4 regions of the Bacillus aquiflavi genome follow, and region 3 is predicted to be linked to each of the others. Evidence: riboswitches for the same ligand, from Rfam matches in the RefSeq annotation. Region 3 holds a riboswitch; each other region holds the start of a gene.
The links. Region 3 has a riboswitch for thiamine pyrophosphate ahead of thiC (phosphomethylpyrimidine synthase ThiC). Riboswitches for the same ligand answer to the same signal wherever they lie in the genome.
Positions count from the first base shown of each region.

Region 1: another riboswitch for thiamine pyrophosphate. It lies ahead of K6959_RS08860 (ABC transporter ATP-binding protein); the one in region 3 lies ahead of thiC (phosphomethylpyrimidine synthase ThiC).
Region 2: another riboswitch for thiamine pyrophosphate. It lies ahead of tenA (thiaminase II); the one in region 3 lies ahead of thiC (phosphomethylpyrimidine synthase ThiC).
Region 4: another riboswitch for thiamine pyrophosphate. It lies ahead of thiT (energy-coupled thiamine transporter ThiT); the one in region 3 lies ahead of thiC (phosphomethylpyrimidine synthase ThiC).

Region 1 covers NZ_CP082780.1:1,859,745-1,862,962, reverse strand. Annotated here, with positions in the region: gene K6959_RS08865 (ABC transporter permease) at 1-651, opposite strand, end outside; gene K6959_RS08860 (ABC transporter ATP-binding protein) at 644-1,384, opposite strand; TPP riboswitch at 1,586-1,688, opposite strand; gene K6959_RS08855 (YdcF family protein) at 1,759-2,319, opposite strand; gene K6959_RS08850 (hypothetical protein) at 2,413-3,183, shown strand.
Region 2 covers NZ_CP082780.1:462,942-466,159, reverse strand. Annotated here, with positions in the region: gene K6959_RS02375 (class I SAM-dependent rRNA methyltransferase) at 1-555, shown strand, start outside; gene tenA (thiaminase II) at 625-1,314, opposite strand; TPP riboswitch at 1,474-1,578, opposite strand; gene K6959_RS02365 (anti-sigma factor domain-containing protein) at 2,905-3,218, opposite strand, start outside.
Region 3 covers NZ_CP082780.1:1,375,211-1,378,428, reverse strand. Annotated here, with positions in the region: gene thiC (phosphomethylpyrimidine synthase ThiC) at 1-1,134, opposite strand, end outside; TPP riboswitch at 1,341-1,452, opposite strand; gene K6959_RS06825 (MFS transporter) at 1,603-2,814, shown strand.
Region 4 covers NZ_CP082780.1:623,345-626,562, forward strand. Annotated here, with positions in the region: gene K6959_RS03220 (heavy metal translocating P-type ATPase) at 1-9, shown strand, start outside; gene K6959_RS03225 (histidine kinase N-terminal domain-containing protein) at 247-1,380, opposite strand; TPP riboswitch at 1,810-1,917, shown strand; gene thiT (energy-coupled thiamine transporter ThiT) at 2,049-2,627, shown strand; gene K6959_RS03235 (transglycosylase domain-containing protein) at 2,839-3,218, shown strand, end outside.

The sequences.
Region 1 (3,218 bases), 480 kb from region 3:
ATTACCTGACATTCTTCTACTGTAATAGCCAAGTCCCTCACTTGCCCCAAGCCATTCCCCGATTGTGGCGCCAACAACTGAAAAAACAATCGCAAGCTTCAAACCTGAGAAAAATGACGGCAATGCCATTGGAATTTGTATTTTAGTAAACAATTGCCAACGACTTGCGCCCATTGATTTTAACAATTCGGTATATTCTGGATCACTGTTTTTAAGTCCATCATACGTGCTTACGACAATTGGAAAGAATGTAATTAAAACAGTTACAGCAACTTTACTCCAAATGGTATAGCCAAACCATAAGACGAACACAGGAGAGAGGGCGATAATCGGAATCGTTTGTGATATTAACACAACTGGATACAGCATTTTCTCAATAGACTTTGAAAAAAACATTGCCACAGCAAGACTTGATCCGCCGATTAAGGCAATCATAAATCCAAGGGCAACTTCCTTTAATGTAGCGGTTAAATGTTCGCCAAACAGTGATTGTTTATGTTCAATGATCATTAGTAATATTGCCGATGGTGCTGGAATAATAAATGAAGGTACCTTTTCCAGTTGAACTGCTAATTCCCAAATGAAAATAGTCGTAATAAAAAAAAGAAAAAATAAGCGATATTGGGTAAAAAACGTCTTTAATCTATTCATTGGAAATTCGCTTCTCCAAATTTTGTCGATATTTTATCATTTCTACTGTATGAATCATTTGAGCATTTCTAGGACGCGGCAGTTCTACTTTAAACTCTTCTGCTTGATCATTTGGATGTAATAGGATAATTTTATCACTTAACAATACGGCTTCCTCTAAATCATGGGTAATAAAGAAAATCGTTTTATTTAATTGCTGCCAAAATGATAATAGCCATGAATGCATCTCTCTTTTTGTTAAGGCATCAAGAGCACCGAATGGTTCATCCAATAACAAAACTTCTTTTCCTGTTAACACTGTTCGCAAAAAAGCAACTCGTTGTCTCATACCGCCCGAAAGTTCAGACGGAAGAGCATTTTCATACTCTAATAACCCAACTCGTTCCAGCCATTCTCGCGCTTTTTCTTTTGTTACGAGTGAGTCCTTTTGAATTTCTCTGACGAGCATTAAGTTTTCAAGTACGGTTCTCCACGGCAACAAAAGATCACGCTGAGGCATATAACCGACACATCCCAACGAGGCTGGATGACCGTTCACACATATTTCTCCTTCTTCTGCGTTAATAAGTCCAGCTATTAATTTAAATATTGTGCTTTTTCCAGTCCCACTTTTTCCTATTAATGAAACAAACGTTCCTTTGTCTATTTGGAGATTTAATTTGTTAATAATATTTTTTTTATTTCCTGAATTATCAATGATTCCATAAGTAACATTATGTAAATAAAGCGTCATTTTTCCACCTTCAGTCTTTCAATTAACTAGTTAAACGAGGAACACCTCTCTTTTTCAGCTTGAAGACAATTGTTGCAGGTGAGGTGCACAGCACATTTGTCACAATCTGTTCTTTTTTCGAACGAAACATGATTAATAAAAAAAACAAACCACTCTTTAGCATAAAGAGTGGTTTATATTAAAATATGTTATGATATATTTTAATGATGATCGCCACTTCCCTACGCAGGTATTAACCAGTTCAGGTTCAAAGGGTCTAGAACAAAGTTCAATCTCAGCCAGTACGGCCCCCCTAGTGTTACACGTTTATTCGATTGAAATTATCATAACAAGAATATAAGTAATTGTAAAGATGAGAGAAGTAGTGTTGCTATTTACCAAAAATGAACATTTTCAAGATTGCTGCATATTCTCTTAAATACATGAATATTTTTTTTTTTTTTCGTTGCCGGTGTTTCTGCGGCTAATGGATAGGCTTCAATTTTCAATTTTTCTGCTAACTTAACAGAACGATATAAATGGAAATCATTACTGACAATAACTGCTTTTTCAATTCCATACAGCTTTTTTGTAAATAATAAATTTTCATAAGTAGAGGTAGATCGATCCTCAATTAAAATACGATCTTTTTGGAGCCCTTCCTTTTCAAAAAATCTCCGTAGCGCTTCAGCTTCTGCAATCCCTTCGTCAGGACCTTGACCGCCAGTTAAAATGACTTTTGTATCCAAATTATTTTGTAAATATTCAAGAGCTTTTTGCGCTCGATTATATAAGCTAGGGGACATCTCTTCTCCATTCACCTTTGCTCCTAACACAATTAAATAGTCAACTTCCCCCGGCGGCGTCTTGCTTGCAGTCGTCATGATCTGTAAGTGAAAATAAGAAATCATCATGATTACGATAAAAAGCACTAGTAAAATAAGCTTCTTTTTCAAATATTTCAACATCCCATTCATGTTTTATTTAAATAGTTAATAGATATAGTAAGGACAGTGAACAGTTAATAAGTTTTTTACAAGGAGAACTTTATGAATATTCAACAACATTACCGGCAAAACGCCGTTTCTTCATTAAATGGAGGGTTAGCAGCATTTATTCCCGCTATTTTAATAGTCATCCTCACGATCAAACTCGGCGATTTTTATCAAACTTTTCTTTTCACGATTCCATTCCTAACTTATAGTATTGGCAGCTATGTTTTATTTTTACAATATGACTATAAAGCAAAGCAAGTTTGTTGGCAAGAGAGCGACAAGAAAACACCGTCATTACTTACAGGAACTGATTTTTTATTAACTTTTAACCCAGACTTATCACTCCACATTCTTATTTTTCATCAAAACGGCATTTTAGTAGGTGAAATAAAAGAAATGAAAACTACTGGAATAAAAGAGCGTAAAAAATATGCTCTTTATGACGAGAGGGGAGAGATAAAGGGAATCTATCATTTGAAAAGGAGAAAGAGAAAAGAAAGCTATTTTTATGATGCAAGGTATAACTTAATCGGCATGTACGAGGAGAAGAACTATTATTTTAAAAAAACAAGCACATTGATAGATGAAAAAGGAGTAAAATGTTATCAAGTAAATCACGAAAGTGGGTGTGCTGATTTTTCTGTTTTAAAAAAGAATGAAAAAAAGCTGGCTAATTTAAAAATTGGCTGGCTTCCGCTTGAATGGGGGAAGCGATTCAAAGATAGTAATACACCTGTATTAACGTTTCATCATCAAGCGACTGCTAAAGAAAAGATCATTATTTTTGGTTATTTAGCCAATCATTTTTATCAGTATGATATGTAAGGCATTGTTCATGTAGAAATTGATCATAGATGATA
Region 2 (3,218 bases), 910 kb from region 3:
AAGGATCATTATGCAACTGGAAAAATGGTGTTAAATTTATTTTCCTATACAGGTGCCTTTTCTGTTGCTGCCGCATTAGGCGGAGCTGTTAAAACGACGAGTGTCGACCTTGCCAATAGAAGCAGAGCTAAAACGATCGAACAATTCAGTATGAATGGAATTGATTATGAAACCCATGATATTATCGTGGAAGATGTGTTTCAATACTTTAAATATGCCATACGAAAAAAATTAAAATTCGATCTAGTTATCCTAGACCCTCCAAGCTTTGCAAGATCAAAAAAATATACGTTTAGTGCCGCAAAAGATTATAAAAAACTGTTGAAAGAAACGATTGCAATCACAGAAGACAATGGAATCATTATTGCCTCGACAAATTGCAGCACGTTTCAAATGAAAAAATTTAAAAGTTTCATTGATGCAGCCTTTAAAGAAACTGGAGAAAAATATAAATTACTTGAGGAATTCTCATTGCCAGAAGACTTTAAAACAATAAATACCTTCAAAGAGGGCAATTATTTGAAAGTCGTGTTTATTCAAAAACTAAAAAAATAATGAACTTTAAAGTAGCAAAAATATAATAAGGCTGGAAAAAACGAGTTGTTTTTTCCAGCCTTATTTTAACTACACTTTCCAATCTTCTTGGTTATAAACCATATCCCAAAACAAATACTCATATTTTGATGTTATTAAGAAATGTTTTTCTAATTCAGCTAATTCTCTTTCTGGTTTTCCCTCTGCTAACTCATCCATCATATCGATAAGCCATATGGCCAATTGACCAAATTCCGTCGAAGAATATGTTTCAACCCAATTTTTATAAGGATTGGAAGATAAGTTTTCTCCGTATTTTTCTTTTAATAGCTTTCCAATTTCCCAATAATCCCATGCACATGGAAGGAGACAAGAAACAAGCTCTGCCAAAGATCCGTTTTGACCAGTATTGAGCATATATCTTGTATAAGCAAGATTTACTGGAGTCGGCTCCGTCTTCTCTAAGTCTTCCCGTGATATTCCAAATTCATCTGCATATTGACGATGGAGTTCCATTTCAAAATGAAGTGTTTCATGTAAAATATGCGAAAATTTATTCATTTGATCAAGTGTTTGTGATTTCAACACTCCAAGTGCAAAAAGCTTAGAATAATCTATTAAATAAGCATAATCCTGCTTCATATAATACGCAAACACATCTTTAGACAATGTACCTTTTCCTATTCCTTGAACGAAAGGATGTTCATGATTTTTCCCCCATACTTCCTGCGCATTTTCAAACAGACGATCTGTAAAACGTTTGACTTTTATTTCAGACATGATTATTTACACCTTCCTTATTTATTCATCATTTACTTAATAAAAACAAGAGCGGCTGCCTAATCACATCACCTCCTAAAATACTTACCTTTGTACGATAAAAATAGCCCCCTTCTAAAAGAAGGGGGCTACTGCAAACAATTCACTTAACTGTTATTTTGTAAACTTTGCCCACTTCCCTCCGCTGGCACGACCCAGTTCAGGTTCAAAGGGTTTAGAACATTCGTTCAGTCTCAGCCTTTTACGGCTCCCCCAGTGTTAAATATGAAACTTTAGTTAAAGCATATCATCATTCTACTTCACTATCAACCTGATGAATTGGACTGCTAAGTTACCATCCTCAATTTTAATTTCATTCCTCTTCGAATGACTTAATTATTAGAGGGAATTTAATACAAAATTTAGAAAATTATAATATACTTAGGTTAACTAAATTCACGATATAAATATCAATTCTTATTCAACTAACGGGACAGGATAGTTGAAAATACATCTCTAAAGCCACCCGGAAAACAGGTGGCTTATTCACTGTCTCCGCAATATAGAATTATTATTTTTCATAGAAACTATCATTGCAATTTGATTCATAATCATCATGTCCCAGTAACATGAATTAAAATAACTAGCGCTTACATATTTTCCGCATGGATAATATTTTCCCATGACTAATGTTGAATTAAGTTGAAAAAACCAAAACCTCCAATAATTGGTGAAACAGGCTATGTGAATCTTGTAATAAGCTTTGGATCCCCTCGTCCATCTTACGTGACATCTGAAAATGGGTTTACGTGGGTTGACCCTAGCCATCTTCCTTTAATTCCTCTTTTATTTACAGAAACAATCAGATATCCCCATATTTCCAGTATACAGCGGAGGATATTCTTAAAAACGAAATAGTTTCACCACGAATATGGAAATAAATACAAATAATATGATTAATCTCCTTTTAATATTATCATTTACATCATTCTTTTTTTAAAGACTGTGTTAAAGCACTAGGAAAAATATTAAGTTAAATAAAAATTAAACTATAGAAATTTCTAAAATTTACGCTGGCCACAAGCGATATTCCTGCTAACAGAACGCCTTTATTAGCAGTTTTGATACAAGAATATCTAAGGATTCAAATGATCATGGAGAAAAATACTTTATAAAAAAGGTATTGGTATTTAATCAATTCATCCTAATGTCGTACATAGTAAATTAATTGGGACGTTAAAAAATTACAAATCATTTATTAACAAACTAGATTCTCTATTGATTGGCCTATTTCCCTTCTAACCCTTCCAGTGTATAAGCGTACGAGACTGTATAGACTACAGCTAGTAAAAAAACACAAAACGAGCCTATATTATATGCGGCTCGTTTTCCAATGATTAATTACCTTTATGATTCCCGTTTCCGGGTCTTTCTTCTTGATTTCTCTATTGTCCGTTTCCTGGAACAGATTGTTCTTTTGCTTTATTTCCCTCTCCATTATTTCCATTATGGTTGTTTTGCCCCTTTCCTTCATTGCCATTATGTCCATTTTCATTACTTTGTTCATTTTTTTTTATTTGGCCTGGAGGTGTATTTTTCGTTTCTGGGGCTTTAGAATTTTGATTTGCATTTTGGTTTCCATTTTGATTTCGATTTTGGTTTGCATTTTGGTTTCGGTTTTGATTTGCGTTTTGGTTTCCGTTTTGGTTTCCGTTTTGATTTCGATTTTGGTTTGCATTTTGGTTTCGGTTTTGATTTGCGTTTTGGTTTCCGTTTTGGTTTGCATTTTGGTTTGCGTTTTGGTTCGTATTTTGGTTTGCGTTTTGATTTTGATAATGATTTTTTTTTTTGATGATGTTGATGGTTTATAGGAACGTTTTCTTTATTATTGCCTTGACCATTGCTGTTTGGAGGAGCAGTTGTAG
Region 3 (3,218 bases):
TTCTACATTTTCTTTAATTAAATGCATCGGGACATGTCCAGGCCCTTCAATCATTACTTGAACATCATGCTTCCAAGCGATTTTCGTTAATTCGCCTAATGTTTCAAGCTCAGCAAATTGTGCTTCATCATTAGCATCCGCGATAGAACCTGGTCGTAACCCATCACCTAATGAAATCGAAATATCATATCTTTTTAAAATTTCACAAATATCTTCAAAGTGTGTGTAAAGAAAATTCTCTTTATGATGGGCTAAAAACAATTGCGCCATAATCGAGCCGCCGCGAGAAACAATTCCAGTTGTTCGTTTACTTGTTAAAGGAATATACCGTAATAATACCCCTGCATGGATTGTAAAATAATCAACACCTTGTTCAGCCTGCTCAATTAGCGTATCACGGTAAATCTCCCACGTAAGGTTTTCCGCAATGCCATCGACCTTTTCGAGAGTTTGATAGATTGGAACAGTACCGACTGGAACAGGAGAATTACGAATAATCCATTCTCTTGTCGTGTGAATATGTTTTCCAGTGGATAAATCCATAATCGTATCTGCTCCCCAACGAATGGCCCATGTCATTTTCTCTATCTCTTCAGAAATAGATGAAGAAACTGCAGACGTTCCAATATTAGCATTCACCTTCACATGGAAATTTCGCCCGATAATCATCGGTTCACTCTCGGGATGATTAATGTTTACAGGGATAATTGCTCTTCCAGACGCAACTTCTTTGCATACAAATTCTGGATCAAGATTTTCCCTTATAGCGACAAATTCCATTTCCGGTGTAATGATCCCTTTTTTTGCATAATGCATTTGGGTGACAGTTTTTCCTGTTTTCGCTCTCACTATTTTTTTATTTGTAAATATATTGTCTTCGAATGTTACTCTAGGCGAATACTCCTCAACATCACTGCGTTCTAATATCCATTGTCTACGAAGGGGCGGCAATCCTTTTTCTATCTTTATATCGCAATGAGTATCTGTATACGGTCCGCTAGTATCGTACACTCGTACAGGCGGATTTTCTTCAGGTGCACTTTGAGAGATTTCTCTCATCGGAACTTTTATATCTGGTCTCGATCCTTCTATATAAACTTTTTTACTATTTGGAAATGGGGTTAAATTTGCCATATTTTCATCCTCCGTTTTCTACTCGCTTATTTTTTTGAATCAGTCGTTTTTCATTCACACTTCTATATCACGAATAGCTTCATTTATTTATCAATAAAAAACACCTCCAATGTAATAGCACTGGAAGTGAAAGCGGTAATAAACAAAGAACATCATGGCTGTAGTCAAAAAAGCAGACTCCGGCAAGGGGAATCTGCTTATGCATGACGAAAATCCATACACTTCCCTACGCTGGTTTTAACCAGATCAGGTTCAAGGGTCAAAGACTATCGGGTCTTAATCTCAGCCGGCCATATCCCGGCACCCCCAGTGCCAAATATTCAATTTACAATACATTCATAACTATACCATAACATTCCTTGTTTTTAAAGCTTCATTGTTATCAAATTAAATGACAACTCATATAAATTCAAGTATACTATTGCTTACAATTCGAAAATCGAAATAAATATTGTGAGGAAATTGCCTATGTGGAGAAACCGTAATGTATGGATTATCTTATTTGGTGAGTTTATTGCAGGTCTTGGCTTATGGACGGGAATAATCGGAAACTTAGAATTTATGCAAGATAAAATACCTTCTGATTTTGTCAAATCTTTAATTTTATCAAGTGGGTTACTAGCAGGTATTATCGTTGGTCCGCTCGCCGGAAAAATAATAGATCAGACAAAAAAGAAAACAGTCATGGTTTATTCAGGCTTAGGCAGAATGTTTAGTGTCGTCTTTATGTTTATCGCTATTTACACGGGCTCCGTTTGGTGGATGGTGTTATTTATGATTAGCATGCAAATTTCTGCCGCTTTTTATTTTCCCGCTCTCCAATCAGCTATTCCACTCATTGTGAAGGAAAAGGATTTATTGCAATTAAATGGAGTTCATATGAATGTCGCAACTTTGTCTCGAGTTATTGGCACCGCACTTGCAGGAGCAATGCTCGTTGTAATGTCGCTATTCATGCTATACATCTCATCGTTTATCGCTTATTTTATTCTCTTTATTTTTACGTTATTTTTACAAATTGAAGAAACGAACAAACAAAAAAATATTTCTGAAAATCAATCAAAAGGTGACTTTAAAGAAGTATTGCCGATTATTAAAGGTTTTCCAATTATTATGATGACATTAATTATGACCCTTGTACCATTGTTATTTATCGGTGGTTTTAACTTAATGGTCATCAATATCAGTGAAATTCATCATGATCCTTCCGTGAAAGGATTGATTTATGCAGCAGAAGGAATTGCTTTTATGATTGGAGCTTTTTTCATCAAACAAATCAGTCATAAATGGTCACCTTATGGAATTATGTTCTTCTTTTCCGTTATAATTGGGTTAGCCCAATTGTCATTATATTTCGTTGATTTCAAATTACTAACAATCGCTTCATTCGCTGTCTTTGGTTTTGCAGTTGGATGCTTTTTCCCAACAGCCGCTACGATATTCCAAACAAAAATGCCTAAAAAATATCATGGACGTTTCTTTTCATTTCGAAACATGCTTGATCGGATCATTTTCCAAATCGTTCTTTTAGGAACAGGTTTTCTGTTAGATTTAATTGGATTAAAAATGATGGTGATTGTATTTGGGATTATTTCCTTATCGTTAACAACTATTTTTTATATTCGTTACAAACGTTACAGTAGGGAACAAAATCAAAAAAAAGATGTTACAGCAGTATAAAAAAACGGATTTAGCTTAGAAGCAATTTTTTTAGCTATTCTGACGATATATCCGAGTGAGAACACGAGTTCCATAATGTCGTATAAGACTGCTTTCTTACACGAAGAACCCTAAAAAACTATTATGATGCGAATAGTAAATTTCACTTTAAGTGGAAATTTATGATAAAATAAAAGCAGCGATAGAACAGGCTTTCTATTTAAGGGTGGTCGGCATTCATCCCAACAGGAGGGGGTGATGCTGTTGTCAGTTTTTGAAGCGTTGATGTTTGCACTGGCTTTTACTGGTTTAGTCATTTCAGTGCTGTCATTTAACCAAAAAAAGAAATAACCCACCCTTGAGCTTGCCGGCTAAGATGGATTATTTCTTCATTTCTACGCCCGATCTCCCCTTTAAAGGGAACT
Region 4 (3,218 bases), 750 kb from region 3:
AAATATTAATAAAAAAGATGCTGTTGAGGAAGTCAGCGAAAGCTGACTTCCTCAGACTGTTGACAAACGAACTCATAAATGATGATAGCTCTATTCGCTTCCACCTCTTCAGCACACCTTGATTGGCACGCATTTTCTAACTCCTTTGGAAATCGATTCAATAATCAACTTTCTTTGACAGTATCTTTATATAATCGCCTTTTGAAAACGATTACATTTTCTGTTGTTAACTTCATTTTTATTTTTTTAAGCTAGTTTACCCTCTGCGGCTGGAAGCCTAATGATAAATGCAGTACAGTTTGGTTCTGAAATACAACTTAAGCTCCCTTTATGTTTTTCAATAATTTCGCGGCAAACAAATAATCCTAAACCTGTTCCAAGCTTTTTTGTTGTTACGAACGGTTCAAAAATGGTCGCTAATAAATGACTAGGAATCATCGGTCCATTATTAGCAATGGCGACTAATATTTTCTTTCCTTCAGTAAGTGTAGCTGTAATTTTAATTGTTGGATCGTTACAATTATGACTCAATACATCGATTGCATTAAAAATAATGTTTATAAAGACTTGTCTAAATTCATCGGCATAGCCAAACAAGTATAGGTTCTCTTCAATTTCTTTCATGACTTTTACCTTGCCATCTAATATGCTTGGATAAAGAAAAATTAACACTTCTTCAAGCATTTCATTTAGGGAAAATACTGTTTTTTCTTTACCGATTAGTTCTTTTTTGGAAAGAAGAAGAAACTGTGAAATACGAAAATTTAATTGATCAAGCTCATTTGAAATAATGTTTAAGTAATTCATATCAGGATGTTCGGCTCTGAGTAATTGAATAAATCCTTGTACAGATGTAAGCGGGTTGCGAAACTCATGAATAAAGCTTGAAGTCATTTGACCAAGGAGTGTTAACCGGTCTTTATGAGTCGAATCAATATAATTTGTCTTCTCTTCAATAATTTTTTTTTTTGCATCTGTATATTGAGTAACAGTATATATAAAAAATTGATCAAATAAGTAATTCATTCTCTTTAAAGCTGCTCTAATTTCAGCTAAGCTTAAATTAGAATCGTTTAAAAGCTCCAGTAATATTGATCTCGCAAGATTAACAGTAAAGGCACATTCTCCTACATTCATGTTTGTTGTCACATAATTTTCTGCAACGCGACGGGCTAGACTTTTAAGCTTTTTTTCAAGCTCATCGTTAGAGTAATAATAGCTTTCTAACAAAATATAATACATTTTCTTACCGTTTTCGATCACCGTTTTGCTAAATGGAGGATCATAGCGCACTAAAACTTTTTGTTCCCAACCGCTAATCAGTTCTTCTCCTTTTTCTTTTAAAAAATCAAATAGCTTTTCCTTCGTAGCAACTGTCATGTTTTTCCCTGGTTACGTAAAACATAAAACAAACAGAGGAAAGCTGAAGTATATGTGAAATATAATGAAAAATTGAATAAGTGAAACTTTCCCACATTAATAATCGTCTTATGTTTTAAAACCAGTTTGCACCTCCTTTATCGTAAAATTTGCTCAATCAACTGTCATCTAAGAGGAATTTTAAAGGGTTCAATGTTAAATCGACATGGCTAGTTACATCAAAATAAAAATAAAAAAATATTTTAGTATAAATATGTTTGTCACTGTATGTTAATTAATATATATTCTAATATTATATAATTCTCGTTATTTTGAAAAAATCCTTTAAAAAATATGCGAAAATATTGAATTTTCATATTAGTCTTTTGTCCAGTTTTCCTTGTCAACATGAGAAAAAAGTAGTATATTCGTATCAATAGCCAAATTACATATTTCCACAGGGGGAGCTGCTAAAAAGCGGCTGAGAGTGAATGAATGAGTTCTGACCCTATGAACCTGTTAGTTAATGCTAGCGTAGGGATGTGGTTTTGATGGATAAAAAAGCAATGTTGGACCATCTCATACCGTCCTTCATTGCTTTTTTGCTTTTTTATTTAGTCTGCAAAAGTCCATTAAAACAATTTACCCTCTTGACGCATTGTCTACAAAACAAAAAAGTAAAGGGGAAAATGGATGTGAAACAAAGACAAACAATATTTTTAGTAGAAATAGCTGTTTTTACAGCACTAGCTTATTTGCTAGATTTATTATCTGGCTTTATTTTTTCGCGAATATGGCCGCAAGGGGGATCTGTTTCAATTGCTATGGTCCCTATATTTTTGATGGCCTTTCGCTGGGGGATAAAGGGAGGTATGTTAACAGGTTTATTGCTAGGCTTGCTGCAAGTCGTACTTGGCTGGTCACATATATACACTCCCGTACAAGGCTTTATTGATTACTTTGTTGCTTTTACTGTTGTCGGTGCAGCAGGAATTTTTGCTTCACAAGTAAAGAATGCGCTTAATAATCAAAAAAGAGTTAAATGGATTGTTTTTGTAACAATGGGCACATTTATTGGAAGTGCACTTCGTTTTCTTGCTCATTTTTTTACTGGTATCGTCTTTTTCGGTGCGTATGCGCCAAAAGGTCAACCGGTTGCACTTTACTCACTCATTTATAACGGTACATACATGCTGCCAAGCTTTATTTTAAGTGCAATTATTGTCATTCTTATTATATCAACAGCACCAAAAAAAATAATAAATTAAAGGCTTTTTGTTACTAGTTACAAACGCCTAATTGGAATACTTTACAATGTTGTTTTATTCGTTTATTTTGCTTTAAATCATCGTCATACGGGTATTAGAATCCAGGAAGGAGAATTATTTCTTTCCTGGATTTTTAATGTTGGTGTATTTTTATTCAATTTCAATTAAAATATTAATTAAGAAGCTAATCTTTCGAAGGTAGGGAAATTCAATGCTTCAAACATTAAGAGAAAACATCCGAAAGCCCTATTTCAAAAAAATGATGTTATTACTAATATTAATGGTGATTTTAAGTTTTCTGCTATTTTATAGCTATTTTTATCATAAAGCTGATATTAGTACGTTAGACGCTGGCTTTGCGCAGGCAACAGTGATCTATGACCGAAACGGTGAAATCGCTAGTAAAATATCAGCTAATAAAACTGAAGGTATATCAATTAAACAAATGCCAAAACATTTGCAAGATGCAGTTATTGCTATCGAAGATCATCGTTTTTATGAACATCACGGAATTGACTATCGCGGGATGACTAGAGCATTTTTTCAAAATATGAAAGAGGGAGAAATTGTTCAAGGCGGAAGTACAATTAC